DNA from 3 places in the Sphingopyxis sp. DBS4 genome. Region 1 is predicted to be linked to each of the others. Evidence: riboswitches for the same ligand, from Rfam matches in the RefSeq annotation. Region 1 holds a riboswitch; each other region holds the start of a gene.
What was found. Region 1 has a riboswitch for glycine ahead of gcvT (glycine cleavage system aminomethyltransferase GcvT). Riboswitches for the same ligand answer to the same signal wherever they lie in the genome.
Positions count from the first base shown of each region.

Region 2: linked by a shared signal. The riboswitch ahead of NP825_RS03985 (L-serine ammonia-lyase) and the one ahead of gcvT (glycine cleavage system aminomethyltransferase GcvT) in region 1 are both predicted to bind glycine.
Region 3: linked by a shared signal. The riboswitch ahead of NP825_RS04000 (S41 family peptidase) and the one ahead of gcvT (glycine cleavage system aminomethyltransferase GcvT) in region 1 are both predicted to bind glycine.

Region 1 covers NZ_CP102384.1:2,761,906-2,771,676, forward strand. Annotated here, with positions in the region: gene gcvPB (aminomethyl-transferring glycine dehydrogenase subunit GcvPB) at 1-268, opposite strand, end outside; gene gcvPA (aminomethyl-transferring glycine dehydrogenase subunit GcvPA) at 301-1,659, opposite strand; gene NP825_RS13125 (glycosyltransferase) at 1,663-2,481, opposite strand; gene gcvH (glycine cleavage system protein GcvH) at 2,594-2,965, opposite strand; gene gcvT (glycine cleavage system aminomethyltransferase GcvT) at 2,969-4,102, opposite strand; glycine riboswitch at 4,156-4,264, opposite strand; glycine riboswitch at 4,265-4,362, opposite strand; gene NP825_RS13140 (NAD(P)H-binding protein) at 4,422-5,066, opposite strand; gene NP825_RS13145 (deoxyguanosinetriphosphate triphosphohydrolase) at 5,134-6,306, opposite strand; gene NP825_RS13150 (SPOR domain-containing protein) at 6,303-8,084, opposite strand; gene ftsZ (cell division protein FtsZ) at 8,222-9,691, opposite strand.
Region 2 covers NZ_CP102384.1:861,297-871,067, forward strand. Annotated here, with positions in the region: gene NP825_RS03940 (CDP-alcohol phosphatidyltransferase family protein) at 1-17, opposite strand, end outside; gene NP825_RS03945 (DUF805 domain-containing protein) at 213-839, shown strand; gene NP825_RS03950 (hypothetical protein) at 840-1,337, opposite strand; gene polA (DNA polymerase I) at 1,343-4,156, opposite strand; gene purT (formate-dependent phosphoribosylglycinamide formyltransferase) at 4,492-5,673, opposite strand; gene NP825_RS03965 (methylated-DNA--[protein]-cysteine S-methyltransferase) at 5,784-6,260, shown strand; gene NP825_RS03970 (GFA family protein) at 6,276-6,758, opposite strand; gene NP825_RS03975 (SgcJ/EcaC family oxidoreductase) at 6,849-7,271, shown strand; gene NP825_RS03980 (VOC family protein) at 7,299-7,691, opposite strand; glycine riboswitch at 8,275-8,362, shown strand; glycine riboswitch at 8,366-8,428, shown strand; gene NP825_RS03985 (L-serine ammonia-lyase) at 8,449-9,771, shown strand, end outside.
Region 3 covers NZ_CP102384.1:872,960-882,730, forward strand. Annotated here, with positions in the region: gene NP825_RS03990 (TonB-dependent siderophore receptor) at 1-1,448, opposite strand, end outside; gene NP825_RS03995 (Lrp/AsnC family transcriptional regulator) at 1,655-2,146, shown strand; glycine riboswitch at 2,175-2,266, shown strand; gene NP825_RS04000 (S41 family peptidase) at 2,367-5,621, shown strand; gene NP825_RS04005 (hypothetical protein) at 5,817-8,162, opposite strand; gene NP825_RS04010 (ECF-type sigma factor) at 8,342-8,902, shown strand; gene NP825_RS04015 (serine/threonine-protein kinase) at 8,937-9,771, opposite strand, start outside.

The DNA.
Region 1 (9,771 bases):
AGCTTCCGAGCGGGAAGAGGCCGAGGTCGATCGCATAATTCTGCCGCGACAGCCGCGTATAGTGGCGCACCGTTTCGGACTCGCTGAGCCCCGGCAGGCCGATCGGCGCCGAGCGCGCGAGCGCGCCGAGGTCGGCGGCGGGCGCGGCCTCGTCAAAATCGACGCCGGTCGTCTCGCTGCCGCCGATCTCGAAGATCAACGGCTCCTCGAGCATCAGTGCGCGGTTGCCGGTGAAGGTCGTCGTATCGTCGACGCCGCCGGCGTTCATTTCGGGGCGCCACCCGGCGCGGTTGAGCGCGGTCATGCCAGCACCTCCTTCAGCGCCGCGGCAAAGGCGGCGATATCCTGTTCGGTCACCGTCTCGGTCACCGCAACGACAAGCCCGTTCGCGAGCGCGTCATTGTCGGGGTAGAGGCGGCCAAGCGAGACGCCGCCGAGAATGCCCTTCTCCGCCAGTTCGTGGATGACGGGCCGCGCCGCCTTCGGCAGGACCAATGTAAATTCGTTGAAGAAACCGCCGTTCAGAAGCGACACGCCCGGCACCTTCGCAAACTCGGCGGCGGCGACCTTGGCGCGGCCGTGATTGATCCCCGCCAATTGGCGGAGGCCCGCCTCGCCAAGCAGAGTCATGTGGATGCTGAACGCCAGCGCGCAAAGCCCCGAATTGGTGCAGATATTGCTCGTCGCCTTCTCGCGCCGGATATGCTGCTCGCGGGTCGAGAGCGTCAGCACGAAGCCGCGCTTGCCGTTGGCGTCGGCGGTCTCGCCGCAAAGGCGGCCCGGCATCTGGCGGACATATTTGGCCTTGCAGCCGAACAGGCCCAGATAGGGGCCGCCGAACTGCAGCCCGACGCCGATCGATTGCCCCTCGCCGACGACGATGTCGGCACCCATCTCACCCGGCGCCTTGATGAGGCCGAGCGCGACGGGCTCGGTCACCACCGCGATCAGCAGCGCGCCCGCAGCCTGGCAGGCGCCCGCCAGCGCGGTCATGTCGTCGATGCGGCCGAGGATGTCGGGATATTGGACGACAACGCAACTCACCTCCTTGTCGACCGCCGCCGCGAGCGCGGCCCAGTCGGTGCCGGCCTCGAGCGCCGGATCGCCGTCTACGAGCACGTCGCCGGTATAGTTCGCCATCGTCCGCGCGACGCTGCGATAATGCGGATGAAGCCCGGTCGAGAGCAAAGCCTTGCTGCGCCGCGTGACGCGCCGCGCCATGACAATCGCTTCCCAGCAGGCGGTCGAGCCGTCGTACATCGAGGCATTGGCGACGTCGGTGCCGAGCAGGCGCGCGACCTGGCTCTGGAACTCGAACAGCATCTGCAGCGTGCCCTGCGCGATTTCGGGCTGATAGGGGGTGTAGGCGGTCAGGAACTCGCCGCGCTGGATCAGATGGTCGACGCTCGCCGGGACATGGTGGCGATAGGCGCCCGCGCCGAGGAAGAAGGGTCCGTCGCCCGCCGCCATGTTCCGCCGCGCGAGCGCCGCCATATGGCGCTCGACCGCAAGCTCGCTGGCATGGTCGGGAAGCCCGGCGATCGTACCGTCGAGCCGCGCTTCGGCAGGCACGTCGACGAACAGATCGTCGATCGACGCGGCGCCGACGGCGGCGAGCATCGCCGCGCGGTCGTCGCTGGTAAGGGGAAGATAACGCATGAACTACTCCGTGGAAGAAGCGGAATGGACGGCAAAAAGCTGGGCGAGGTCGGGAAGCGATCCCTGAAAGATCGCGGGGCCGCTGTGCGTCGTGCGGACCCATGGCGCGAGCCAGATGCGGAAACCCGCATCGCGCGCGCGGCGGCAAAAGGCATAATCGTCGGACAGCAATTCGCGGCTGTCCGGGTCGATCATCGGCAGGAAGAAGCTCTGCTCGCTGTCCGCGACGCCGTGCGCGGCGCGCTCGCCGGGGTCGGTGCGAAAGCCAAGCTCAGGGTGCCGCGCGGCGAGTCCATCGAGCACGTCGCGGCGGATCAGCATCATCCCCGTCCCGGCTCGCGTCAACTCGACGAGGTCGGTCAGCGCGAACCGCTGGTCCCGATGCAGGAAATGCAGCGCGAACTCGCCGCCGAAGCGCGCGAGGTCGCCCGGATCGTCCTTCGCCATCCCACGCTCGACCGCGCGTGCGACGTTGGACCAGTTGACCATCCGTCGCGGGCAAGCGGCGGCAAGGATCGCGCAATCGTCCCGCTCGCGCATCGCGGCCAGCATCGAAAAGACGTCGTCAGCCGCGAAATCGATATCGGCGTCGACGAACAGTAGATGGGTGGAATCGCTGGCGCGGAAGATCGCCGCCAGCAGATCGCGCGCGCGCGTGATCGACGGCTGGTAAAGAATGAACTCGAAGCGCACCGCGACGCCCGCCGCCTGCGCCTTCAACGCGAGGTCGAGCGCCGCGCGGACATAGCTACCCTGCGCCCCGTCATAGATGGGCGTCGCCACCATCAGGCGGCAATCGGCGAGGGCGGCGGATGCGCTCACATCATCTCCCCCCTCCCGCAGGCGGGAGGGGCCGGGGGTGGGCATGGCGGCGAGAGCAGGCTTGCCCAAAGCCCACCCCCGACCCCTCCCGCCTGCGGGAGGGGAGGACAAGTCAAAGATCGGCGATGAAGGCCTTGTAGGCTTCGGCGTTCATCAGACCGTCGAGCTGGCTCTTGTCGGTCAGCGTCATGCGGAAGAACCAGCCTTCGCCCTCCGGGTCGCTGTTGACGAGCGCCGGATCCTCTTCGAGCTGGCCGTTGCCTTCGGTCACCACGCCGTCGACCGGCGCATAGACGTCGCTCGCGGCCTTGACCGATTCGACGACCGCGGCGTCACCGCCCGCAGCCAGTTCGGCGCCGGTGTCGGGAACCTCGACGAACACGATGTCGCCGAGCTGGCTCTGCGCGAAGTCGGTGATGCCGACCGTCGCGATGTCGCCGTCGACATCGACCCATTCATGCTCTTCGGTATAATAACGCGGCATCGGTCAGCCTCCCTGTTTGCGGACATAATTATGGGGAACGAAGGGCATGGCGGCGACGGTGCAAGGCACGCGCTTGCCGCGAACTTCGGCGGCGATGGCGGTGCCGGGCACCGCGTGATCGCGCGGCACATAACCCATGGCGATCGGCGCGCCGACGCTGGGGGCAAAGCCGCCCGAAGTCACGACGCCGATCTCTGTGTTGCCGTCGAACAGCTTCGCGCCTTCACGCACCGGCAGCTTGCCATCGACGAGCAGGCCCACGCGCTTGCGCGGCGGACCGTCGGCAAGATGGCCGAGAATGCGCGCGGCGCCGGGGAAATTCGCTTCCTCGCGGCGGCGCTTGCCGATCGCAAAACCAAGGTCGCCCTCGATCGGATCGGTGTCTTCGCTGAGATCGTGGCCGTAGAGGGGAAGTCCCGCTTCGAGCCGCAAGCTATCGCGCGCACCGAGCCCGATCGGTTTCACCTCATCCATCGCGCACAGCGCGTCGGCAAAAGCCGCGAGCGCTTCGTTCGGAAGCGAGATTTCGAAACCGTCCTCGCCGGTATAGCCCGAGCGGCTGAGCGCGATCGCATGGCCGTTCCAGGTCGCCTGCGCAGCCTGCATGAAGACAAGGCCGGCGCTTTCGGGAACGAGACGCGCGAGCGCTTCGGCCGCCTTCGGCCCCTGCAGCGCGAGCAGACCGTAATCCTCGTTGTGGTTGAGCGTAACATCATCGGGAAGATGCTCGCGAAGATGCGCAATGTCGTCCCATTTGACCGCGCCATTGACGACGATGCCGAGCTGGTCGCCTTCGTTGGTGATCATCAGGTCGTCGAGTATGCCGCCATCTTCGCCGAGCAGCAGCGAATAGCGCATCCGACCGGGCTTGAGCGCCGCGATGTCGCCGGGGACGAGCGCTTCAAGCGCTTCCACGGCGCCTTCGCCTTCAAGACTGAGCTGCCCCATATGGCTGACGTCGAACAGACCCGCATTCTCGCGCGTCCACTGATGTTCGGCCATGATGCCTTCATATTGGATCGGCATCCAATAGCCGGCGAATTCGACCATCCGGCCGCCCTTCGCGCGGTGCCAGGCGTCGAGCGGCAGCGTTGCGGTGGGAACCGCTTCCTCGCCCGTAAAGTCCGTTTCGGTCATGTCAGTCTCCCGCGGTTGACATGGCGAGGCGCGGCCCGATGCCGTCCTGTCGCCATGCCCCCTCTGTCACGGGAACCTGAGAGTTTTCCCCTGCGAGAACGCAGGGTTACCCCTTCGGTGGTCCCGACGACCTTCGCCGGAACGCTTTCCAGAGTGTCCGTTCCAGCCTGCGCGGTCCGTTGACCTGAGAGTTTCCGGGGCGGTTGCTCCTTCGGTGGCGGTGCAGGTCGCCCTGCCCCGCGCTCTCCCGCGCGGCCGGCCGAATCTCCGCAAGGAGACCCGACAGACGCCCGAGCCTTGGCGTCGCCTTTTTGCGGAGTCAATCGGCGAGCGCGCGGATCGCGTCGTTTTCGTGGATATAGACGCCGGACGCCCGCTCGCCGGTCAGGGTGACGATCGCCTGTGCGACCCTTTCTGCCGGAATCGAGCGATAGCGACGCAGCGATCCATGGAGCAGCGCATCGGTCAGCGGCGCCGCGACCATCGCAATCCCCTCGCCCAGCCGCGGCGGCCCCTGACGCTCGCCGGTCAGCAGGCCGGGGCGAAGCAAATCGAGCCGGTCGAACGCCAGCGCGCGAAGATCATCCTCGACCTCGCCCTTGGTCCGCAGATAGAAATTGGAGGCTTGCGACGACGCCCCGACGCTGCTGACCGCGATCATATGCCGCGCGCCCGCCTCCTTCGCGGCTCGCGCGCAAGCGAGGGCCAGATCATGATCGACCGCCCGAAAGGCTGCCTGCGACCCCGCCTGCCGGATCGTGGTGCCGAGACAGGAGATGAGGGTCGCAGGTCGCCGGCCGGCGATGATCGCGGGCCATTGCTCGCTGGGCGCAACGTCCATCTCCGGCTGCGAATATTGATAATCGGGCGCGCGGCGGACGAGGATCGTCGCCGCGACCGACCGCGCCACGATGCCGCCGACGAGGCCGGTTGCGCCAAGCAGCAAGATGTCGGGTGACGCCATGGGGCGATCCTAAGCTGCGCCGGGTCGGGTTGGCAACGTGGGCCTGTGGTTATTTTCGCACCGTCGATCAAGCGTGCGCCAACGCCTCCGGCACCGCCCCGCGCCCAAATATCTCCGCGAAGCGATCGATCGCGAAGCGGTCGGTCATGCCGGCGATATAATCACCGATATGGCGTACCGTCGCGCCCTCCCCTGCGGGAAGGCGCGAGGCCCAGTCCTCGCCCATCAGGCGCGGGTCGGCGGCGTAGACGTCGAACAGGCGCGACACGACCTCCTTCGCCCCCGCCGCCGCCTCGATCTGCGAGGGATGGTGGTAGAGGTTCGCATACATGAAGCGCTTGAGGTCGCGCTCCGCCCTCGCGAGTTCGTCCGAGAAATCGCCGAGCGTGCCGCCCGCCGCGCGAACTTCGCCGACGCTCGCGACACCGGCGGCGGCGACGTTCGCTTCGGTCGCGGCGATCACGTCGTTGACCATGACGCCGATCTGGTCGCGCACCAGTTCGCGCAGCAAGCGGTCGCGCGGCGCGCCGGGAAAGCGGCCCTCGACCGCGCGGTAATTGGCGGCGACGAACGGCTGGCCCATCAACTGGTCGAGCGTCAGCAATCCCGCGCGCAGCCCATCGTCGATGTCGTGATTGTCATAGGCGATGTCGTCGGCGACCGCCGCGATCTGCGCCTCAAGGCTGGCGTGGCTCACAAGGTCGAGCGGAAATTCGCCGTCGATCTCGGCCAGCGCCCAGCCGGGGCGGCGCACCGGGCCGTTGTGCTTGGCGAGCCCCTCCAGCGTCTCCCAGCTGAGGTTCAGCCCGTCGAAGCGCGGATAGGGACATTCGAGCCGCGCCAATGTCCGCAGCGTATGGCCGTTATGATCGAAGCCGCCGTGATCAAACATCGCGGCCTTCAGCGCGTCCTCGCCGGCATGGCCGAAAGGTGGGTGGCCGATGTCATGCGCGAGGCACAGTGCCTCGGTCAGATCCTCGTTGAGGCCGAGCGCGCGGGCAATGCCGCGACCGATCTGCGCGACCTCGATGCTGTGAGTCAGGCGGACGCGGTAATGGTCGCCGTCGGGCGCGACGAAGACCTGCGTCTTGTGGCGCAGGCGGCGAAAGGCGATCGAGTGGATGATGCGGTCGCGGTCGCGCTGAAAGGCGTCGCGCGGGCCGCGCACGACGCGGCCGGGTTCCTCGTGGCGGCGGCCGCGGCTCTGCGCCGGATTGCTGGCGCAGGCGGCGACGCTCATTTGACCGGGTCGACGCTCTGGCCGGCGTCGCTGTTGAACAGGAATCCGTCGCCGCCCGCCTTCTTGTAGTCGCCGAGCCAGTCCTGCGCCGCCGCGCGATCCTTGAACGGCCCGACGAGCAGGCGCCGCGTCTTGCCCCATTCGGTCGTCGCGGCCGATTTGCCCTTGAACAGCGCGGGGTTCTTCTTCGCGAACTTGCCATAGTCGAACGCCAGCGCCTTGGCATTGGCGCCGGTCGCGATCTGCACCCAGATGCGCGCGGGATTCGCTTTCTTTTCGGCCGCTTCGGCCTTGGCTTTCGCGTCGGCTTCGGCCTTCGCCTTGGCGGCCGCCTCTTCCTTCTCGCGCTTCGCCTCTTCGGCGGCGTCGGCGCGCTTCTTGTCCTCGCGCAGCTTGGCGAGCGTATCGGCACCGATCGCATTGTCGGGCCGCGCCAGTTCCTCGGGCGGAATCTCGATCGAGCTGGCGATAGCGGCGAGCGAGGCCAGCGGCGCCTCGGGCGTCACCGCGCTTCCCGCCGGGGCGATCGAAGGCGGCGGCGTCATGGGAACCGCCGCCGGAGCCGGCGCGGGGCGTCCGACATCGGCGATCGAAAAGCCGGGACCGACGGGCGTGGACGACTGCACGGGATTGGTGCCGATCGGGGCAACGGGCGCAGCCGTGGAGGGAGCAGGCGCAGACGAAGCCGGCGCCGACGAAACGGGGGCAGGCGGCGTGGCGATAGCCACTTCCGTCCTTGCGGGAACCGGCGCCGGACTGCCGGCGGCGGAGGGAGCGGGACTATGCGCGGCGGGGGGCTGCGACGCGGGCGGAGCTGCCGCTGGGACGGGTACCGCGGATGCTGCCGGTCGCGGCGCCGGCGAAACGACCGGCACGGGTTTCGGCGCCGGTTTCGAAGCGGGTTTCGGCATGGCCGATGCTGGCGGCTTACTTCGTTCCGCCCTTTTGCCGGTTGTGACTGCGGGCGGAGGCGTCGGAGCCGGCGTCGCGGCGGCGACCTGCACCGGCTTGCGGCGCGGGCCGAGCTCGCCGCTCGGGAAGCGACCGAAATGCGCGGCGGCGGCTTGCTGCGCCGGGTTGAGCCGGTCCATCTGCGTCAGATAGGGCAGGATATTCTGCGCGAGCGCCGGCGGCATCGTCGCATTGACGATCTCGGTCGCCTCGGCATCGCGGCCGTTCATCGCCAGGATCATCGCGCGCAGCCGCCATGCCGCACGATCCTGCGCGCGAAGCTGCGGGGTCAGCAACTGCACAGCGCGGTCAGGCTCGCCGCTGATCCCGAGCGAGAGCGCATAACGGCGCGTCACCTCGTCATTGGGGGCGATCGACAGCGCGAGCTGATAGTCGCGCTGCGCCGCATCCTGCTGTCCCAGCAGGTCGCGCGCGAGCCCGCGGTCGGCAAGGAACAGGCGTTCGGGCGCGCCGAGAAGCTGCGCTTCGCCGAAATAGTCGAGCGCGCGCGTCGGGCTTTCCATGTGGACCATCGCCGAGCCGAGCGCCGCCTTGACCGCGCCATCGCGCGGGCTCGCCTGCTCGGCGCGGGTCAGGAAGCCGACCGCCGCACGATAATCCTCGAGCTCGTTCGAAGCGCGCCCGGCATCGAGCAGCGCCGCGGCGTCATTGCTGTTCGTCGCCAGCCGCCCGAGCGCCGACGACAGCAGCGTTCGCGCCGCGGTGCGCTTGTCCATCGCCGCTTTCGTCGCCGCGTCGGGCGTCGCTGCCTGAAAGGCAAGCGCAGGCGTGGCGATCGCGCTCGTCAGCAGCAGCGCGCCCGCCACCGCGGCCAAGCGCCGGGCCCGTCCGGGTCCGGCGGCCCAACCCTGTCGCCGCATCGCTTTCCATGGCCGCAAGGGCAAGTCAGATCATCCCGATTTCAGGCCCGCCTTGCCCGGAGCAACGGCCGCTTACTGCCCTGTTACTGGTTGTTCTGCCGTCCGAGGAAGCGCGGGATATCGACCCCGTCCTCCTTGCCCTCTTCGCGGTCGGCGGTCGAACCGCGCGACAGGCGCGACATGCGCTCGAACAGCGTTCCGCCACCGAGCGAGCGCGCAGGCGCATCCTCGGCAGGCGCAGCGTGCGGGGCTGCTTCGGCAGCCGGGGCGGCAGGCTGATAGCCGGTCGGAGCCTCGGGCTCGCTGAGCACCAACTCGTCAGCGGTATCGTCGTAGCGCGCCGCGACCTGCGAGAGCTCCATCGGCTCTTCCTCGGCAACGGCTTCGGCGGGCGCTGCGGCCTGCGGCGCGTCGCCGAGCGAGAAGCCGGGGGCCGGGTCATTGTCGGTTTCGACAGGAGCCTCGACCGGCGTTTCGGGCGCGGCCGCCTCGACAGGCTCCTCAGCGACCGGAGCCGGTGCGACGGTGCGCGCGGGCTGGAACGAGAAGCTGCGCGTCGCGGGCGCAGCCTGCGCCGACGTGTCGCCGGTGCTGTCGATGCCGGTCGCGACGACCGACACGCGAATCTTGCCGTCGAGATTGTCGTTGAAGGCGCTGCCCCAGATGATGTTCGCGTCGGGATCGACCAGCTCGCGGATATGGTTCGCGGCCTCGTCGACTTCCATCAGGCGCATGTCCTCGCCGCCGGTGATCGAGATGATGACGCCCTTCGCGCCCGCCATCGACACGCCGTCGAGCAGCGGGTTGGCGATCGCCTTCTGCGCCGCTTCGAGCGCGCGGCCGTCACCTTCGGCTTCGCCGGTGCCCATCATCGCCTTACCCATTTCGCGCATCACGCTGCGCACGTCGGCGAAGTCGAGGTTGATGAGGCCGGGCATGACCATCAGGTCGGTGATGCCGCGGACGCCCTGCTGAAGCACTTCGTCGGCCATGGTGAACGCTTCCTTGAAGGTCGTGTTCGGGTTGGCGACGAGGAAGAGATTCTGGTTGGGAATGACGATCAGCGTGTCGACATGGTCCTGAAGCTCGGCAATGCCCGAGTCCGCCGACCGCATCCGGCGCTGCCCCTCGAAGGTGAAGGGCTTGGTCACCACGCCGACGGTCAGGATGCCGCGGTCGCGCGCCGCCTTGGCGATCACCGGCGCCGCGCCGGTGCCGGTGCCGCCGCCCATGCCCGCCGCGACGAAGCACATATGCGCGCCGTTCAACGCTTCCTCGACCTGCGCGATGCTTTCCTCGGCCGCCGCGCGTCCGACCTCGGGCCGAGACCCCGCGCCCAGCCCCTGGGTGATCTGCGTCCCCAGCTGGATGCGCCGTTCGGCCGGCGAGGCGTTCAGCGCCTGCGCGTCGGTGTTCGCGACGATGAAATCGACGCCCTCGACGCGGGCGGCGATCATGTTGGCGATGGCATTGCCCCCGGCGCCGCCGACCCCGATCACCGCGATGCGCGGCTTCAGTTCATCGACCTGCGGCGGGCCAATATTGATGCTCATCCACTCATCTCCCTGTGCGGCGGACCTGCGCCGCGTCCCTCACCTTGCGACCCATCCGGACGTCAGTCCCACCGTCCGGA
Region 2 (9,771 bases), 1.9 Mb from region 1:
GCCGGGGGGATCGTCATGAAAGCCTTTCGTCGTCGCCGTCGCAAAAATGTCGGCGGAATGTCATCGGGGCGTCATAGACCAAAGGCGTGGAGCCGCAAAGGCCGAGTGCGCCGATGGCGCATCGCTGCGACGGTTCGCCGCCGAAACGGCGCGTTTGGGCGATTGGCAGGTCCGGCGCGAACCGATAGTCTGGCTCGCAAAGGGGGATGGATATGACCGAGATTTCGATGGCGCAAATCGCGCGGCACGGGTTCGGCGGTCTGTTCGACCCTCGAGGGCGTGACGCGCGAAAGCAATATTGGCTGTTCCTGCTTCTCGTTTTCGGTCCGCTCGTGGTTGTGCAGCTTATCGTTCAACTGGTCCTGACCATCCCGCCGCTTGACCTGACCGCTGCAACGCATCCCCGCGATCCGTCGGCCAGCATGCACCTCATGCAGATTCAACTGCGGGCAATGGTGACCGCGGCCTATGCGAACATCGGGCTCTATCTGCTCGGCGCCCTGTTGCTGCTGACGGCAACGGCGCGGCGATTGCATGATCGCGGCCGGGCAGGCTGGTGGGCGCTGGCGTTGCCGGGGGCCATCTTTGCGACCGGCCTCGGGCAAGCGCGGCGTATGGCGGCGATGGCGGAGCAGATGCCGCAAATCCTGGCGGAGATGGAGACGAAGACTCGGCCCGATTTCGCCGATGCGTTGTCCTTTCCCGCGAGGATGCAGGCATCGGCCGGGATCGATTGGCCCTCTATCGTCGGCGGGCTGATCCTTCTCTGGCTTATTGTCGAACTGGTGCGGGCGGGAACCGATGCGCCGAACCGGTACGGACCGCCACCCGGTCGGTAATCATTCCTGCCAGGGACCGATTTCGCCGACTTCGCCGATCATGCGGAAACGCACGTCGTCATCGACCCACGCGACCTCCCACATCGGTGCCGGCCGCGCCCATTCGCCGATCACGAACAGCGGCAGCTTGTTCGCGGCGACGAAGGCGAGGTCGTCGGCCGTGGGGCCCGGGACGACGGTTTCGGATTTCTGGTGCAGCCGCACGACGGCGAGCGTGCCATCGGGCGGCGCGGGCAGCGACTGGCGCGCGGGAAAGCCGAGGCTCGCGGCGACGACGGGATAGCCCTTGCCGTCGCGGCCGAGCAGCAGCAGCTTGTCGGCGGTGGCATAGGGGCCGCCGACCGGTCGCCCCGCGACCTTGCGCCCCGCGACCGCGGCATATTCGCGAATGTCGCTGTCGGCGATCGTGGGCGGCGCGGCCTCGCTTTCGGCTGCGGGGGCGGGTGATGGCGGCGCGGTACCCGGATCGCCGATGACCGCCGCGGCGAACAGCAGCACCCCGATCAATGCGCGTCGCCCCAGCTTTTGCCGATGCCGACCTCGACATCGAGCGGCACCGACAGCGCCAGCACCGGCTCGGCCGCCCCCGACATCACACGGCGGATGACCTCGCCCGCGGCTTCGGCCTTGTCCTCGGGCGCCTCGAAGACGAGTTCGTCGTGGACCTGGAGCAGCATCTTCACGTCGCCAAGCCTCGCATCGTCGAGCGCTTTCGGCATCCGCGCCATCGCGCGCTTGATCAGGTCGGCGCTGGTACCCTGAATCGGCGCGTTGATCGCGGCGCGCTCGCTACCCGCGCGTTCGTTCTGGTTCGCGGCCTTGATGCGCGGAAACCAGGTCTTCCGGCCGAACAAAGTCTCAGTATACCCACGCGCGCGCGCGGTTTCGAGCGTGTCGGTGATATAGTCGCTGATGCCGGGAAAGCGCTCGAAATAGCGGCTGATCAACGCCTGCGCCTCATCGGGCGTCACTTCGAGCCGGTTCGCGAGACCCCAGCGCGAGATGCCGTAGAGGATCGCGAAGTTGATCGTCTTCGCCTTGCCGCGCGTGTCGCGGTTGACCTCCCCGAACAGTTCGATCGCGGTCGCGGCGTGAATATCCTGGCCCTGCGCGAAGGCCTGCTTGAGTTCGGGCACGTCGGCCATATGCGCCGCGAGGCGGAGTTCGATCTGGCTATAGTCGGCGGCCAGCAGCACATGGCCCGGCGCGGCGATGAAGGCGTCGCGAATCTGGCGGCCGACCTCGGTGCGGATCGGGATGTTCTGCAGATTGGGGTCGGTCGACGACAGCCGCCCGGTCTGCGCGCCGACGAGGCTGTAGCTGGTGTGGACGCGGCCGGTCTTCGCGTTGATCTGCCCTTGCAGCGCATCGGTATAGGTCGATTTGAGCTTCGCGAGCTGGCGCCACTCCAAAATCTTGCGCGCGATCGGCACGCCGTCGCGTTCCAGACGTTCTAGCTCGTTCTGGTCGGTCGACCAGTCGCCCGACTTGCCCTTGCGCCCGCCCTTCAGCCCCAGCTTGTCGAAGAGGATTTCGCCGAGCTGCTTGGGGCTGCCGATCGCGAAGGGCTGCCCCGCGAGTTCGTGGATTTCGCCCTCCATGCGCAGCATGTCGTTCGCGAACTCGCCCGACAGGCGCGCCAGATAGTCGCGGTTCACCATGATCCCCGCGCGTTCCATCCCTTCGACGACGGCGGCGAGCGGGCGGTCGACCATCTCGTAGATGCGCGTCCCGCCCTCGATCGGCAGGCGGAGCTTGAGCAATTTCCACAGGCGCCACGCGACCTCGGCATCCTCCGCCGCATAATGGGTCGCGCGGTCGAGCGGCACTTCGGCGAAGCTGATCTGCGACTTGCCGGTCCCGCACATCTCCTTGAAGGTCAGGCAGATGTGATCGAGGTGGAGCTTCGCCAACTCGTCGAGTCCGTGTCCGTGCTTGCCCGCGTCGAGCGCGAAGCTCATCACCATCGTGTCGTCATAGGGCGCGATGGTGACCCCGTGCTGCGCGAGGACGCCGATGTCATATTTGAGATTGTGCCCGACCTTGAGCACCGCCTCGTCGGCGAACAGCGCGCGCAGGCGCCCGAGCGCGTCCTGCATCGGAATCTGTTCGGGCTTTTCGGCGAACATGTCGGTGCCGCCATGGCCGAGCGGGATGTAGCACGCCCGGCCGGGACCGGTCGACAGGCTGACCCCGACAAGATCGCCGGTGACGCTGTCGAGGCTCGCGGTCTCGGTATCGACCGCGACGACATGCGCGGCGCGCGCGGCCTCGATCCAGTGGTCGAGCGCCTCGATCGTCGTCACCGTCTCGTACAAGGTGCGATCGATCGCGGGCCATGCCGGGAGAGTCGGCGTCGAGGGAGCGGCGGACGCCGCAGCGGGCGCGGCGCCCGCGCGCGGCAGCGTCGGCGGGCCGCTCGGCGCGACGCCATTGTCGAGCTTCGCCGACAGCGAGCGAAAGCCGTGCTCGTCGAGGAACAGCTTGAGCGGCCCCGGCGGGATCGCGCCGAGCTTGAGGTCATCGAGCGGGTCGGGGAGGGGGCAGTCGCGCTTGAGGTCGACGAGGATGCGCGACAGTTCGGCCATGCCGCGATGCTCGATCAGATTGTCGCGCAGTTTGCTGGCCTTCATCGTCTCGGCGCCGTCGAGCGCGGCAGTGAGATTTCCATATTCCTGAATGAGCTTGGTCGCCGTCTTGGGACCGACCCCGCGCACACCGGGGACGTTATCGACGCTGTCGCCCATCAGCGCGAGCACGTCGCCGACGAGGTCGGGGGTGACCCCGAATTTCTCGTTTACCGCTTCCATGCCCAGCCGGACGTTTTTCATCGTGTCGAGCATGTCGACATGCGGCGAGCCGTCCGTGGGTTCGCGGATGAGCTGCATCAGATCCTTGTCGGACGAGACGATGGTGACGTCCCAGCCCTCGCGCACCGCGGCCTCGGCATAAGAAGCGATCAGGTCGTCGGCCTCATACCCCGCCATCTCGATGCACGGCAGCGAGAAAGCGCGCGTCGCGTCGCGGATCAGCGGGAATTGCGGGCGCAGATCCTCGGGCGGCTCGGGGCGGTTCGCCTTATACTGGTCGTAGATGTCGTTGCGGAACGACTGGCTGCTATGGTCGAGGATGACGGCGAGATGCGTCGGCCCGTCGGCGTCGTGCAGATCCTTTGCCAGCTTCCACAGCATGGTGGTATAGCCATAGACCGCGCCGACCGGCACTCCGTTCGGGTTCGTCAGCGGCGGCAGGCGGTGATAGGCGCGGAAGATGTAGCTGGAGCCATCGACCAGATAGAGATGATTCTTCTCGGACATGGCGCGGGGTGTAGCAGGGGGATGCGGGGCGGCCTAGCTATGTCCGTGCGAGGCGTTGCAGTTGCTTTGAGGTGGAGAGCGGACATCCTTATCTTCGTCATTCCCGCGAAAGCGGGAACCCAGAGTGGGGTCAGCCGACGCACGCTCTGGGTTCCCGCTTTCGCGGGAATGACGAAGATAAGAGATGCTACGCGCGACTTTCAGACTCTCGTCATCCCGGACTTGATCCGGGATCCATTCTCTCAGCGCCGGTTGAATGGATCCCGGATCAAGTCCGGGATGACGATGTAAGGTAGGTCGGTTTCCGGTCGAAAACGCCGATCGGTGCGGCGGGTTTATTCCCGGTAGCCGATCTTCAGTTTTCCTGCCGCTGCCGCCGCAATCGCGCGCGCCTCGTCGGTCGTGCCGCTTTCGACGCGGGCGAGCGCGATTCCCATGCGGCGATACGAGCGCGTCACCGGCTTGCCGAAAATGCGGACATCGACATGGGTGTTCGCGTCCGGCGGAACCAGCGCCTCGGTGAGGCCGGTGATGGTGAAGTCCGCCGCGTCGCGGTCGGCGAGCAGGACCGCATTGGCGCTCGCATGCGGTACCGTGACGGCGGGAATCGGCAGCCCGAGAATCGCGCGGGCGTGGAGGTCGAATTCGGACAGCGATTGCGACACCAGCGTCACCATCCCGGTATCGTGCGGACGCGGGCTGAGTTCGGAGAAAATGACCGCGTCGCCCTTCACGAAAAATTCAACCCCGAAGATGCCGTGGCCGCCCAGCGCGTCGACGACTTTGGCGGCCATTTGCTGCGCGGCGGCGAGCGCGGCAGCGGACATCGCCGCGGGCTGCCAGCTTTCGCGATAATCGCCGCGGTCCTGCCGATGGCCGATCGGCGGGCAGAAGCTGACGCCGTCCTTGTGCCGTATCGTGAGCAAAGTGATCTCATAATCGAAATCGACGAACGCCTCGGCGATCACGCGCAGCCGGTCGCCGCGCATCCCGGCGGCGGCATAGTCCCACGCGGCGTTGATGCCCGCGGCGTCCTTCACCGTGCTCTGGCCCTTGCCCGATGAGGACATGACCGGCTTGACGACGAGCGGAAAGCCGACGCGCACCGCTGCGGCGGCGAGTTCCTCGCGGCTCGTCGCATATTCGAAGGTCGAGGTTTTCAGCGCCAGTTCGCTCGCGGCAAGGTTGCGGATCGCATCGCGGTTCATCGTGAGCCGCGCGGCACGGGCCGAGGGGACGATATGGAAACCCTCGGCCTCGAGCTCGGCGAGCACCTCGGTGCGGATCGCCTCGATCTCGGGCACCACATGATCGGGGCGGTGCTTTTCGATCACGGTGCGCAGCGCGTCACCGTCGAGCATCGGGAAGACCTCGCGCTCGTCGGCGACCTGCATCGCCGGCGCGCCGTCATAGCTGTCGCAGGCGACGACATGGCAGCCGAGCCGCTTTGCCGAAATGGTGAATTCGCGGCCAAGCTCGCCCGAGCCGAGGAGCAGGATTTTGGCGGTGGGGGTCATGGCTGTCTTTCCGTCGAGGTTGGGCGCAAGATTCGGGACGCGTCGCCGCGTCGCCCCTGCCATAGGAAGCTCATCGCCAAAGCGCGACAGCGAATGACAGGATCGAATCTATGACGCATGCTTTCAAAACCATCTGGTCGCCGGTCGGCGAACTGACCCTCGTCGCCGACGCCAAGGGGCTCGCCGCGATCCTCTGGGAGAAGGACCGGCCGGGCCGCGTCCAGCTGGGGCCGCTGACCGAGGATGCCGAGCATCCGGTGCTCGTCGAAACCGAACGCCAGCTCGGCGAATATTTTGCCGGCAAGCGCCGGACGTTCGACGTGCCGCTCTCCTTTTCGGGAAGCGATTTTCAGAAACGCGTGTGGAGCGCGCTGCTCACCATCCCGTTCGGCGAGACGCGCAGCTATGGCGAGATCGCGCAGCAGGTCGGCAGGCCGACCGCCTCGCGCGCGGTCGGCGCCGCCAACGGCCGCAATCCCATTTCGATCATTGCGCCCTGCCACCGCGTCGTCGGATCGACGGGCAAGCTGACCGGCTTCGCCGGCGGGCTCGACGCGAAGAAATATCTGCTCGAACTTGAGCAATAGGCCGCGCGCGACTGCTTATTGCGGCCAGCGATCGGTGTCGCGATCGGGATGCTGGTGGTTGCTCGCCCTGATCGCCCCGACATAGGCGGCCATCGTCTCTTCGGTCGTGCCTTCAGCCTTCAGCGGCAGATCCTCGAAAACGGGGAGCCGGGCTTCGAGGCCGAACTGGACCTTGGGCTGAAACCGCTCGGGCTCGTCGAACGATCCGGTCGTGAGGTTGATATGCCTGCTCTCGTGATAGTCGTAGGTGAGCGGCGTTCCGCAGTCGCGGCAGAAACCGCGCGCGGCCTTGTCCGAACTGGCAAAGGTTGCCGGCTGCCCGCGTGTCCAGGCGATCGCATCGCGCGGGACGCCGATCAGCGCGATGAAAAAATTGCCCGCTGCCTTCTGGCACATGCGGCAATGGCAGATATGCGATGTGTCGAGCACCGCTGTGATGTGCCAGCGCACCGCGCCGCACTGGCAGCCGCCCGAGGCTTCGGTTTCGATCCTGTCCATGACTGCGACTCGCTTGTCGATTTCGCCGGGAAGACAGGATAGGACAATGGGCGTTGCGCCGTCGAGCCGCTCGGCCGTCCGGAGGGTCATATGGTTCAGGAAGAAGGACCGGCGAGTATCGCCGCGCGATTTGCGGACGCATGGAACCGGCACGACATGGCGGCGTTCGCCGCGCTGTTCCATGTGGACGCGAGCTTCGTGAATCGCTTCGGCACCTACTGGCGCGGGGTGGAACAGATCGTCGCGGGCCATGCCCCGATCCACGAGACGATCTACAGCGATTCGACGCTGACCAACGAGGTCGCCGACGTCGATCCGATTTCGGACGATGCCGCGATCCTGCACATATGGTCGCGGCTGAGCGCGGGCGCGGCGCATCCGGTGGGGCCGCATCGGGTCGACACGATGATTCTTGCGGTCGTGACCCGGCGCGATGGCGCATGGAAAATCCAGGCGCTCGAGAATGTGACGCTGGTCAATCCGCGGACGGGTGAGCCGATATTGCGCGATTGAGCCGCCGTTCGCTCTGCCGGCGTCTGCTCAGCTCTGCGGCGCTCCGAAATAGACGAAGCTCATCTTGTTGCCTTCGGGGTCGCGGGCATAGGCGCCATAGAAGTCCGGCCCATAAAGTGGGCGCGGACCGGGGTCGCCGTCGTTGGTGCCACCACAGGCCAGCGCAGCGGCATGGGCCGCGTCCACCGCCGCTTGGCTTTCGCATAGAAAACCGGGCATGATTCCGTTGCCGGGAGCCGCCGCCAATCCGTCGTTCGGCTTGCCGATCCAGACGCGCTGTTCGCTCGGCATCGCATAGCAGCAAGCCTGGTCGCCATAGTCGACCTCCAGCCGGCCGCCGAGATGCGGCATGACCGCATCATAATAGCGCCGCGACCGCGCCATGTCGTTGGTGCCGATGGTGATATAGGCGATGGACATGGATCACTCCCACTCAATAATTCAGCGCGCTGTAACGCATTGGAAATGCGACAGAAAAATATTTAGTCTGAAATGACCGAGTAGCAGTCCGTCAAAAAATCTATGCTTATGAAAAATAAGGAGAAATTTCGCGATTCGGCCAAATCCCTATTTCGAGATATATTGGTTTGCCCGAAAACTGGGCGGAACTCTGCAATCAGGCACAAATTTGCGTGAATTTGCAACGGTTTCTTCTGCGGCGGCGCCCGTTTCCATTGATATTCGCCGTGCTTCGGGGGAGGCGCCTTTGGGTAGACATTGGGTCTCGACCGGACGAATCAGCGCTTTGAGAATTTGTTGTACGGGCCGCGAGTGAGCCAAGCGGCCACACCCGAAAGCGGTCAATCGGTTGAGACCGGACCACGACCTCTTCACGGCGCGCTACAGTCTATGGGATTCCGCAAAGATGCCGTTGCACCAGGGGGGTTTTCACTAACAATGGTGTGCCCGCCTTCGCGGGCAGACCACTCCCATGCACCTCGGTGATGTCTGCTATCGGATGAAACAGAGCGTTGACACAATGATCGCCGCGCGCGATGGTCGATCCGCCGATGTGGGAGAGACCGGATATTTCCGGCGCCGAAGGAGCAACCGCCCCGGAAACTCTCAGGCAGAAGGACCATGCGGCAATGGAATTCTGGAAAGTGACGCTTAGTGCGTCCGCCGACGGGATAGCGATCTCAGGCAAGCAGACAGAAGGGGCGCTGATGTCCGGCGAATGCCGGCAGGAGAGGCGCCGGTGTCCGCACAGATTCATACGACGAATGTCGCGTTCAGCATCTTTGATCTGTTCACGATCGGGATCGGGCCGTCGAGTTCCCACACGGTGGGACCTATGCGCGCAGCCGCGCAATTCGCCCGGCTCGCGATGGGCAAAGGCCACCCTGCGCGCGTCTCTTGCGAGCTGTTCGGCTCGCTTGCGCTGACCGGCAAGGGGCATGCGACGGACAGGGCAATCCTGCTTGGATTGTCCGGCCGGCTTCCGGAAGAAATCGATCCAGATCGGGTCGAAGAGATCGTTGCGGCGATAAGGGAGTGCCATTCACTTCGGCTCGCTGACTGTTGCCCGGTCGCATTCAACGAAACAGCGGACCTCATTTTCCGGCGCGGAGAATTTCTGCCCGGACATGCGAATGCGATGCGGTTCACGGCCCGTTATGCCTTCGGTGAGGAATTGACCCGCACCTTTTTCTCGGTCGGCGGTGGCGCGATACGCTGTGAGGGCGAGGCGGAGGCACGGTCGAACGTCGCCCTTCCTTACCCGTTCGGCTCGGCGGAGGAGCTGCTCGCAATCGGCCGGACCCACGGGCTTGCGATAGCCGACATCGTCCTCGCCAACGAGGAGGCGTGGCGCGCGCCGGTCGAGACGATTGCCTTCATCGATGCTGTGCGCGACGCCATGTTCGCCTGCATCGAGCGCGGGTGCCGCGGCGAGGGCGTATTGCCCGGCGGCCTCAACGTTCCGCGCCGCGCGCGGTCGCTGCACCATGCGCTGCTGGCCAAGGCCCCCTCGAACGACCCCACCAAGATCTTCGAATGGGTCAGTCTGTTCGCACTGAGCGTGAACGAGGAAAATGCCGCGGGCGGCCGCGTGGTAACTGCCCCGACCAATGGCGCGGCGGGCGTGCTGCCGGCGGTCCTCAAATATTATGAATCCTTCACCCCGGGCGCTTCGCGCGAGGGAAGCCGCATCCTGCTCGCGACCGCCGCCGCCATCGGATTCCTCTACAAGATGCGCGCGTCGATCTCGGCTGCGGAAATGGGCTGTCAGGGCGAAGTGGGCGTCGCGTGCTCGATGGCGGCCGCAGGCCTCGTCGCCGCGCTCGGCGGCACCAATGAGCAGATTGAAAATGCCGCCGAAATCGGGATGGAGCATAATCTCGGACTGACCTGCGACCCGATCGGCGGGCTCGTTCAGATTCCCTGTATCGAACGCAACACAATGGGGGCGGTCAAGGCGATAAATGCCGCGTGCCTCGCGCTTCAGGGCGACGGCCGGCACGTCGTCCCGCTCGATGCAGTCATCGAGACGATGCGCCAG
Region 3 (9,771 bases), 1.9 Mb from region 1:
TAGGTGCCGCGCGACAGGCCGAAGCGGGCGCTGATGTCGTAATTCCAGTTGCGCAGCACTCCCCCGCCGAACTTGCCGCGCAGCCCGACGGTCGACTGGAAGAAATCGACCTTCTGCTCGGCGCGGAACGGCCGGACGATCTGCGGGCCGACGTCGCCCGACGAATTGCCGCCGCTCGCGATGATCAGCGCCTCCCCGACCGTGTTGTTCGGGTTGGTCGCCGACAGGAAGGGGTAGAGGAAATACCAGCCGTTCGATTGCGAATGGCGGTTCGAATAGAGCGCGCTGAAATAGAGCTCCGAATTGTCGCCGACGTTCACGCCCGCCGAAACATAGGCGTTGATGCGGCGATAGGGCGAGATGGAGTCGGCCTCGTCATAGGCGCGGCTGGTGTTGGGCGAATAGGGATAGGTGTCGGGAAAGCCGCCGCGGTTGGCGCGGACCCAGTCGAGCAGCGGCGCAAGGGCCGGATTGGTGGGATCCTGCAGCCCGAGCGCGGCGGGGGGATAGGGGCCGTTCGCCTGCGTCGGATCATAGACGAAGGCGCCGCCGTACCAATATTGATCGAAGAAGATGCCGTTCGGATTGTGGTTGATGCAGCGGAAGTTGCCCGAAGTGTCGCGGGCGTCGACGCGCTCGCCGCTCGTCGGATCGTAGACGAAATCCTGCCGGCACGCGGTCTGGGGCCGATCCTTGAGATCGAGCTCGAACTGCTGATCATATTCGAGCGCCGCGGTCACGTAGAAATTGTCGTAATTGCGGCCCCAGAAGGCGTTCGCCTGGACATAGCGCCCGCCGTGCTTTTCGGGGAGGCGGGCGAAGCCGCCGAGTTCGAGCCCGTCGCCGCCCTTGCGAGTGATGACGTTGATCACCCCGGCGATCGCATCAGAGCCATAGACCGAGGAAGCGCCGGTGGTCAGAACCTCGATCCGGTCGAGCGCGACCGAGGGGATGACGTTGAAATCGACCGGCGCGACCTGGCTTCCGGTTCCCGACGGGGCGATCCGCTGGCCGTTGAGCAGGGTCAGCGTCCGCGTCGCGCTCATGTTGCGCAGGCTGATCGTATTGACGTTGGCGCCGCCCAGCACAACCGATCCGCCGGCTCCGGTCGCCGAAAGCTGGTTGTTGATCTGCTGCGTGCCTGCCGCGGCGGTGGCATGCGCGACGATCTCCGCCGCGGTCGCATTGCCGAGCACGGCGCCCCGGTCCGCCTTGAGCACCTGCACCGGCGCGGTGGTCGAGAATTCCGACGGCAGGCGCGAGCCGGTGACGACGATGTCGCTTTCCGCCTCCTTGCTACCGGTATCGGGCGCGCTGTCGGCCGACCGGACCTCTGCGGCGTCGCCGTCGCGGGTGTCCGCATCGGCGGTTTGAGCCTGCGCCGCGGCCGAATGGGCGAGCGCCGCGATCAAAACCGCCGACGACACGCCATGAAAATTGAATCGCATGTTGATCCCTCCTCCCTGATCGGACCTTGCAGATTGGCTTCCGTTTGCGGACTGGCCCCCTAATGTCCGGTTTATGCAATGAGCTTGCTGATTTTCCCCGATACCGACACCTAGCATTCATCGGCCTTGCCGATCCCACCAAATTTCGGTGCCAAATTGGCTTGTGGAATGAAATATCGTCGTGATACGATATTATTATGGAAAATATGGAAACACTTGAGCTTGATCGGTTAGATTATCGAATCATGCATATCCTGGCGTCGGACGCGCGGTCGAGCGATGTCGCGATCGGCGAGGCGGTGGGGCTTTCGAGCAACGCCGCGGCGCGGCGGCGCCGGCTGCTCGAAGGCCATGGCGTGATCGAGCGATATACGGCGCAGTTCGATCTCGACCGGCTGGGTTTCGGCATCCTCGTCCTGGTGCAGATGGAGCTGGTGTCGCAGTCCGACGACGCGCTCGATCGCTTCGAAGCGGCGATCCAGAAATGCAGCGCGGTGTCGAAATGCTGGTTCGTGTCGGGCGACGTGGATTTCCTCGCGCTCGTGCATGTCCCGTCGCTGCACGACTTCGACGAAACCTATCGGCAGGAGCTGTCGAGCCTGCCGAATGTCGCGCGGATCCGCAGTTCCTTCGTCCTGCGCAGCGTGATCGACCGGCCCACGGCGCTGCGGGTGCTGGAGAGCGCCGGAAGGCCTTGACAAGCGGACGGACGCCGCGTCATCCTGAGCGAGTCGGATGGGAGAGAGCCTGCCTCGCGCAGGCCGCCGAAGGAGCAACCGCCCCGGAAACTCTCAGGCACGAAGGACCATCCGGCGCATGGAATCTGGAGAGAGGCGCGCAGGCGTCCGCCGACGGGATAACGATCTCAGGCACACGGACAGATGGGGCCCTGATACCTGCTCGGGAGGGGCTTCGTTCGTGAACTTCTTTTCAAAAGATCGTGCGCGCCAGCGCTTCATCGTCGCCGCGCTCCTCAGCAGCGTCGCCACCGCGGCGTCCGCGCAGGCGCCCGACCCCGCCGATCCTTATCTCCGTTATCCCGATGTGTGCGGATCGCGGATTGTCTTCAGCTTTGCGGGCGATCTGTGGCTACAGGATGGAACGGCGGCGGAAGCGCGGCGGCTGACCAGCACCCCCGGCCCCGAATATTTCGCGAAATTCTCGCCCGATTGCAAAATGCTGGCGTTCACCGCGCGCATCGACGGCGACGACCAGGCCTATGTGATGCCCGCCGACGGGGGCGAGGCAAGGCGTCTGACCAGCGCGCCCTCGCGCAAGGGGCTGTCGACGCGCTGGGGCAGCGATAATCAGGTGGTCGGCTGGACGCCCGATGGGAGCGCCATCCTCATCCGGTCGATGCGCGACGCGGCGATGCTGTCGCAGAGCAACCTCTATACCGTCAGCCTGGCGACGCGCACGATCGAGCCCGCCGGCACCGCGCGCGCCGGCGCCGGGGTCTTCTCGCCCGATGGAACGCAGATCCTCTATTCGCCCTGGTCGCGCGATTTCCGAACCTGGAAACATTATCGCGGGGGCTGGGCGCAGGACCTGTGGATCTATGATCGGTCGAGCGGCGCGGCGCGGCAGCTCACCCGGACCGATGCGACCGAACGCGACCCGATGTGGACACGGCAGGGCCTCTTCTTTCTCTCCGACCGGAACGGGGCGATGAACCTGTTCCGCGCCGATCCGGCAACCGGCGAGGCCGAGCAGCTCACGCGGCACGAGAGCGACGCGAAATGGGCGTCGGCCGATCGCGCAGGAGCCATCGTTTATGAGGTCGACGGCCGCATCTGGCGCTTCGATCCGGCGACCGGTGCCTCAGAGCAGCAGGTGATCCGGGTCTCGTCGGATGCGTTGCAGGCGCGCCCGCGCTTCGCGCGCTATGGCGAGGCGATCGACAGCTTCGTCCCGACGCCCGATGGCGATCGCGCGCTCTTCGTGGCGCGGGGCGACATATTCGATCTGGCCGCGGGCGACGCACCGGTCCGTGCCGTAACCGCGAGTTCCGACGCCCAGGAGCGCGAGGCCGCCATGTCGAGCGACGGCAAATGGATCGCCTATGTCTCCGACCGGGGCGGCGAGGAGGAACTGTGGATCGCGTCTGCCGACGGCGGTGCCGCGCGGCAACTCACCTCGGGTCACCATGATCGCTTCTCGCGGCCGCAATGGGCGCCCGACGGCAAGCGCATCGCCCTGTCGGGGAAGGACGGGGCAATCTATCTGGTCGATGTCGCGAGCGGAGCGATGCGCGAGGCTGGGCGCAGCGGCAGCGTCTTCGTCAACGATTATGCCTGGTCGCCCAACAGCCGCTATCTCGCCTACACGCGCTTCGGCCCAGCCGATATGGGACAGGTGCAGATCCTCGACGTTGCGACCGGCAAGACCGTCGCGGCGAGCGATCCGCTCTATAACATGTCGCAGCCGGCCTTTTCGCCTGACGGCAATTATCTCTATGCGCTGACCGACCGCCAGTTCCGGGGCCGGTTCGAGGGGCGCGAGTGGAATTTCCAGGTGCCGCGCCAGCGCTCGATCGCCATCCTGCCGCTTCGCGCAGGGCTACCCGATCCCTTCCTGACCGCGAGCAAGGACGAAACCGTTCCGCCGCTCGCGACGATCGATTTCGACGGGCTGATCGACCGCCTCGCGCCGACGCCGATCGCGAGCGCGAACATCGACGCCTTCACCGTCGGCAAGGACGATATTGTCTATTCGGCGGCGATCGCGGACGACGATGCCTATCGGCTGAGCGCCTATTCGTTCGAGAAGAAGGAAACGCGCACCGTCGCGGATCGCGTCGATGCGGTGGCTTTCCTGCCCTGGAGCGCGTCTGCGGTGACGCGGCGCGAGAAGGATTATGCGCTGCTCGATACCGCCAGCGGCAAGGCGAGGAAGCTCGACATCGGCCGCCTCACCGGAACGATCGCGCCGCGCGAGGAATGGCGCGCGGTCTTCGACGAGGTCTGTCGACGCTACCGCGACTTCTTCTACGACGCGAAGATGCACGGCTTCGACTGGGCGGCGCTGTGCGCGCGCTATCGCGCCGATCTGCCGCGCATCGGCAGCCGGGGCGACCTGACCGAGGTCATCGGGCGCATGGTGTCGGAACTGAACGTCGGCCATGCCTATATCGATGGGCGCGACGAATGGCAGCCCGCGACGCCGGGGTCGGCGGCGCTCGGCGCGGTCTGGGTCTTCGACGCCGCGAAAGCGCGCTGGCGCATCAGCCATATCTATGCGGGCGACCCCGTCGATCCGCTCTATCGCTCGCCGCTCGGCGCGCTCGGCAAGGAAGTGCGGGTCGGCGACTGGCTGTTCGCGATCGACGGTCGCGCGCTCGATGCCCGCACCGACCCGTTCGAGGCGCTGATCGGCAAGGCGGACAAGGAGGTCGCGCTGACGATCGGCCGCGACGGCGTGAAAGGCGAGCGGACGCTGGTCGTCAAGCCGATCGCCAGCCAGGAGGGGCTGGCCTATCGTGAATGGAGCGAAAACAACCGGCATCTCGTCGATCGGGTGTCGGGTGGACGGATCGGCTATGTCCATATCCCCGCCATGTCGCCGCAGGGGCTGGCGGAGTTCGCGCGCGGTTATTTCGGACAAATCCGCAAGGATGGGTTGATCGTCGATATTCGCGGCAATCTGGGCGGCAGCGGATCGCCGCTCGTCATCGACCGGCTGCTGCGCCCCTTCCTGACGACCGGGCATGTCAAGGGAATGGACTATCCGACGACCTACCCCTGGGGCGGGTTCACGCAGGTGTTCACCGGAAAACTCGCGCTGCTCGTCAACGAAGCAACGATGTCCGACGGCGATACCATGGCCTATGAATGGCGGCAGGCGAAGCTGGGTCCGATCTATGGAAAGCGGACCTGGGGCGGGGTGATCGGCACCGGATCGACCGGGCCGCTGCTCGACGGGACCGAGACCAATGTGCCGCAATATGCGCTCGCCGCAACTGACGGATCGTGGATCGTCGAGGGCGAAGGGGTGAAGCCCGATGTCGAAATCGGTTTCGACGCGGATGCGAAGCTGGGTGGCGACGATCCGCAACTTGCGGAAGCGGCGCGTCTGCTCGCCACGCAGATATCCGGGCACCCAGGGACGCTTCCCAACGCTTCGCCAGGGCCTGACAAGCGCGATGTGCAATCCGTTACGGGTACGAGGGATTGACTGGAATTCCATTCGCTAGCCGGTTTCGAGTGGCTGAAACCATAGGGCGGCGGTTGTTGGGCACCCCGCCGCTGCGGGCGAAGTGCTGACGGTGAGGCGTCACAGCCAAGCAAACTCGTTGGAGTTCGACGCAAGGCTGACTCCCCCACGCTCCCAGCCCCAGTTTTTCCGGGGCCGGGAGCCGGGGGATCAATTCTAGAAGCCGAAGGCCACGCCAACCCGGCCGCCAGTCGTTCCCTTGACGGTCGATCCGGCAAAGCCGCCGCTGACGTACACGCGCGGTGTCAGGCGAACCACCGCGGCGCCGGAGAAGCCCTGCTCGCCCTGATAGGTCGCAAGGTTGAACGAGACCGAGACATTGCTGTCGGGGACGATCATCGTGCCCCCCATCGCCATCGCGGTAACGATGCCGCCGGTCGCTTCGCGAAAGCGCCGGTCGTTGCCGAGGCTGAGCGCATCGATGCGGCTGTTGAGCGCGGCAACATTGGTATCGAGCGCGCCGATCGCCGAGCCGACGTCGTGATAGGCGGTGCCGCCGACCGAATAGCTCGGCGCGCTGACCGCCCCCGTCGCCGTATCATAACTCGCGCCGCTGCCGAGCGCCGCCGCCAGGCTGACCCCCGCGGTGTCGCCGCGCAGGACCGCCGTTGTCGCCGCTGCCTGTGCGCCGTTTGCCGTGGTCTGGGCGGTGGCGGCATTGGCGAGCGCGGTGTTCGCGGTGCCTTGCGCCGCCGCCGCTTCGGTGCGGGCGGTGTTCGCCGTTCCCTGTGCGGCGGTCGCGCCTGCGAGCGCCGTGTTTGCCGTCGTCTGCGCGGCCGCGGCGTTGGTCAGCGCCGTCGTCGCGGTCGTCTGGGCCGCGGCGGCTTCCGTGCGCGCCGTATCGGCGGTCGTTTGCGCGGTCGCGGCATTGGCCAGCGCCGTATCGGCCGTTCCTTGTGCCGCCGCGGCGTTGGCGAGCGCGGTGGTTGCAGTGGTCTGCGCGGCCGCCGCCGCATTGCCCTGTGCGGCGAGCGCGGCATTGAGCTGCGCGACGTTCACCGCGTCGGTATCGGTGGTGCCGGCGGCGACATTGGTGATCGCCCGCTCATTGCCCGCCGACCCCACCGACACGGTGTTGGCGCGCGTTGCGGTCGAATTGGCGCCGATGGCGACCGCGCCCTCGGCAAAGGCCGTCGCACTGTCGCCCAGCGCCACCGAACGGTCGCTGCTGGCAAAGGCGCCCGCGCCGATGGCCACGGCGTCCTCCCCGGCGCCGCCGCGGTTGCCCAGCATGATGCTGTCGGCCCCGTTCGCCAGCGCCTGGCCGCCGATGGCGATGCTGTTGGCGCCGATCGCGCGCGTCGTCAGCGTGTCGCCGCCGCCGATGGCGATGCTGTTGTCGCCGATCGCCTGCGCCTGTTGCCCCAGCGCCACGGCCGATTGTCCCGTCGCCTGCGTCAGTTCGCCCAGCGCAACGGTTCCGCGGCCCTGTGCATTGGCCTGGTCGCCCAGCGCCAATGCGCTGGCGCCGTTCGCGACCGAAGCATTGCCCAGCGCCACCGCACCGGTGCCGGTGGCGGTGTTGTCGGCGCCGACGGCGACCGCGCCGGTGCCGGTCGCGACATTGGGATCGCCGATCGCGACCGCGCCGTTGCCCGAGGCGACATTCTGCGATCCGATCGATACCGCCTTGCCGTCCTGCGCGGTGGCGCCCATGCCGATGGCGACGGCTTCGTCGCTGTCGGCTGAGGCGTCCGTGCCGACGGCAATGGCGTTTTCTCCGATCGCGTAGCCGCCGCCCACGCCGCTGTCCTCAAGGCGGGACAGGCGGCCGTCGGTATAAAAAGCCTCAGTTTCCAGGTCGAGGACGCGATCTTCGACGCCGTCGATCAGGTCGGTGGTGTCTGCGATGTCCTGCTTGACGGCATAAAGCTGGCTGCCGGTGACGGCATCCGAGCTGCCGTCGAATATCTCACCATCGGCGGCATTGATGATCCGCCGCTTGATCGTGTCGCTGCCGACGCTGACGACATATTCCCCCGCCGTTGTGGACCCGGTGCCGAGCGCGACCGAATTGCTGCCGGCCGAGCTGCCGTTGCCGATCGCCACACCGCCGCCCAGCGAATAGACATCGTTGCCGATCGAGATGCCGCCGGTGCCGCGCGCGAGATTGCCGATGAAGATACCTCCGCCATTGCCGGTGGCCTCGTGGCCGATCGCGATCGTGTTTTCGTCCGACGCGAATGCCTTGTAACCAACCGCGGTTGCGGTGGCCCCGGTCGCGTGCGCGAAAGCCCCGACCGTCGTCGCGCCTGCCGCATCGGCGCTGGACCCCGCGCCGACCGACACCGTCTCCTCGGCGGTGGCCTGCGCCTGACGGCCGCAGGCGACGCTGGAGGCGTTTGATACCGAACCGTCGGACTGGACCGCCTCGTTGATGTCGTTCACGCGCTTTGCACAGGTGACGTCGCCTTCCGCTGCCCGTGCCGCGTTCGGCATGGCGAGCAGCGCGATGGTCAGCGCCGGCGTGGCGGTGGCGATCAGCCAAGCATATTTACGCATCTTGTCTTCCCCTCGATCGAGCGAAGGCCGTCGGCCTCCACGGTGGATATCTCGACCCGGCGGGCGCCTGTTCCGGCGCCTCTCTCCCGCGCGTGCGGCCGCTAAGTCATTGCCGCGCTTGCCTTGCGTCCGCCGACCTGCGAAGAGCGGCGGACGCCTGACAGAGAGCGAGACGGAAAATTTCCGAGGAAGCGGACACGCCAGCCGAAAAAAATGGGGCCGAAAAAAATGGGGCGGGCAGCTCGGACGAGCTGATCGCGGGCCTGTATGGGGAATTACGGGCGATCGCGCGGCGCGAGCATTATCGTGCCGGCCTGCCGCAGACGCTCCAGACGACGGCGCTGATCAACGAAGCCTATGTGAAGCTGCGCAAGGCCGCCGGCTGGGAGAGCCGCTCGCATTTCCTCGCCTGCGCGGCGACCGCGATGCGGCATATCCTGATCGACGCCGCGCGGGCGCGGCTAGCGTCGAAGCGCGATGCGCCGACCTACAGCTTTACCCAGAGCCTCGACTCGCTCGCCGCCGCAGTGCCCGAGGATGAGCAGGTCGTCCGGCTGGGCGAGGCGCTCGAGGGGCTGAAGCGGCTCGACGCCAACCTCGCGCAGGTCGTCGACTGCCGTTTCTTCGCGGGGATGGACGAGAAGGAGACGGCGCTCGTCCTCGGCGTTTCCGACCGCACGATCCGTCGCTGGTGGGTGCAGGCGCGCGCCTGGATACACCATGAGATGGCGGCGGCCTGATCCTGGGGGCCTCATTCCCGCGGGGATGACGGCCTTATTCCGGCCCCAGCCGCGCCCGCAGCGCGGGGAAGGATTTGAGGTAGGAGGCGCCCGCCGGCCCTTCGGCCTTGAACAGCGCTTCGGCCCGGTCGGTTTCCCGCCGCGCTTCGCCGAGCTTGCCCGATTTGAGCAGCGCGATCGCCTTCGCGCGCGCGAAGATCGCTTGCGGCAGGCCTGGCTTGGGCAGCGCCGCGATCAGCGGTTCGGTCTCGGCGATCGTGCGCCGTGCGTCCGCGAGGTCGCCCGATTCGGCCTCTGCCTCGATCAGGCCCGCGGCGATGATCAGCGTCGGCGTCGCCTGGGGACTGAGATATTGCGCCGCCATCGGGCGCGCCTCGGCGAGGATCGCTTTCGCTTCGGCATATTTGCCGAGCGCCAGCTTGGCGCGGCCGAGCTGGAGGAGGTCGACCGCGAGCCCCGCCGAGCGGCCGAAGGTCGCGCGCCGCTGCGCCGCGACGCGCGTGACGATCTGCTCGGCGACCTCGGGCCGGTCGAGCTTGAGGAGGCGCACGGCTTTCAGTTGCGCGATCGCAAGCCCCTGCATGCTCGCCTGCTGACCGGTTCGGCGAAGCACGGCGTCGGCGCGATCGAAGATCGCGGGCATGGCGTCGAGCTGGTTCGCCTCGACCATGTAGACGAGAAGATTATTATAGGTCGTGAGCAGGTCGCGGTGGTTCTCCGCATAGACGATATCGGCGTCGGGCAGGGTGCGGATCAACAGCGAAATGGCATCTTCGAGCCGATCCGTTCGCCGCCAGAGCTGCGCGCGGGCAAGCGCGATTTCGACCAGTTCGCGTTGGAAATGGTCGGGATCGGCCCGGAAAACCGGT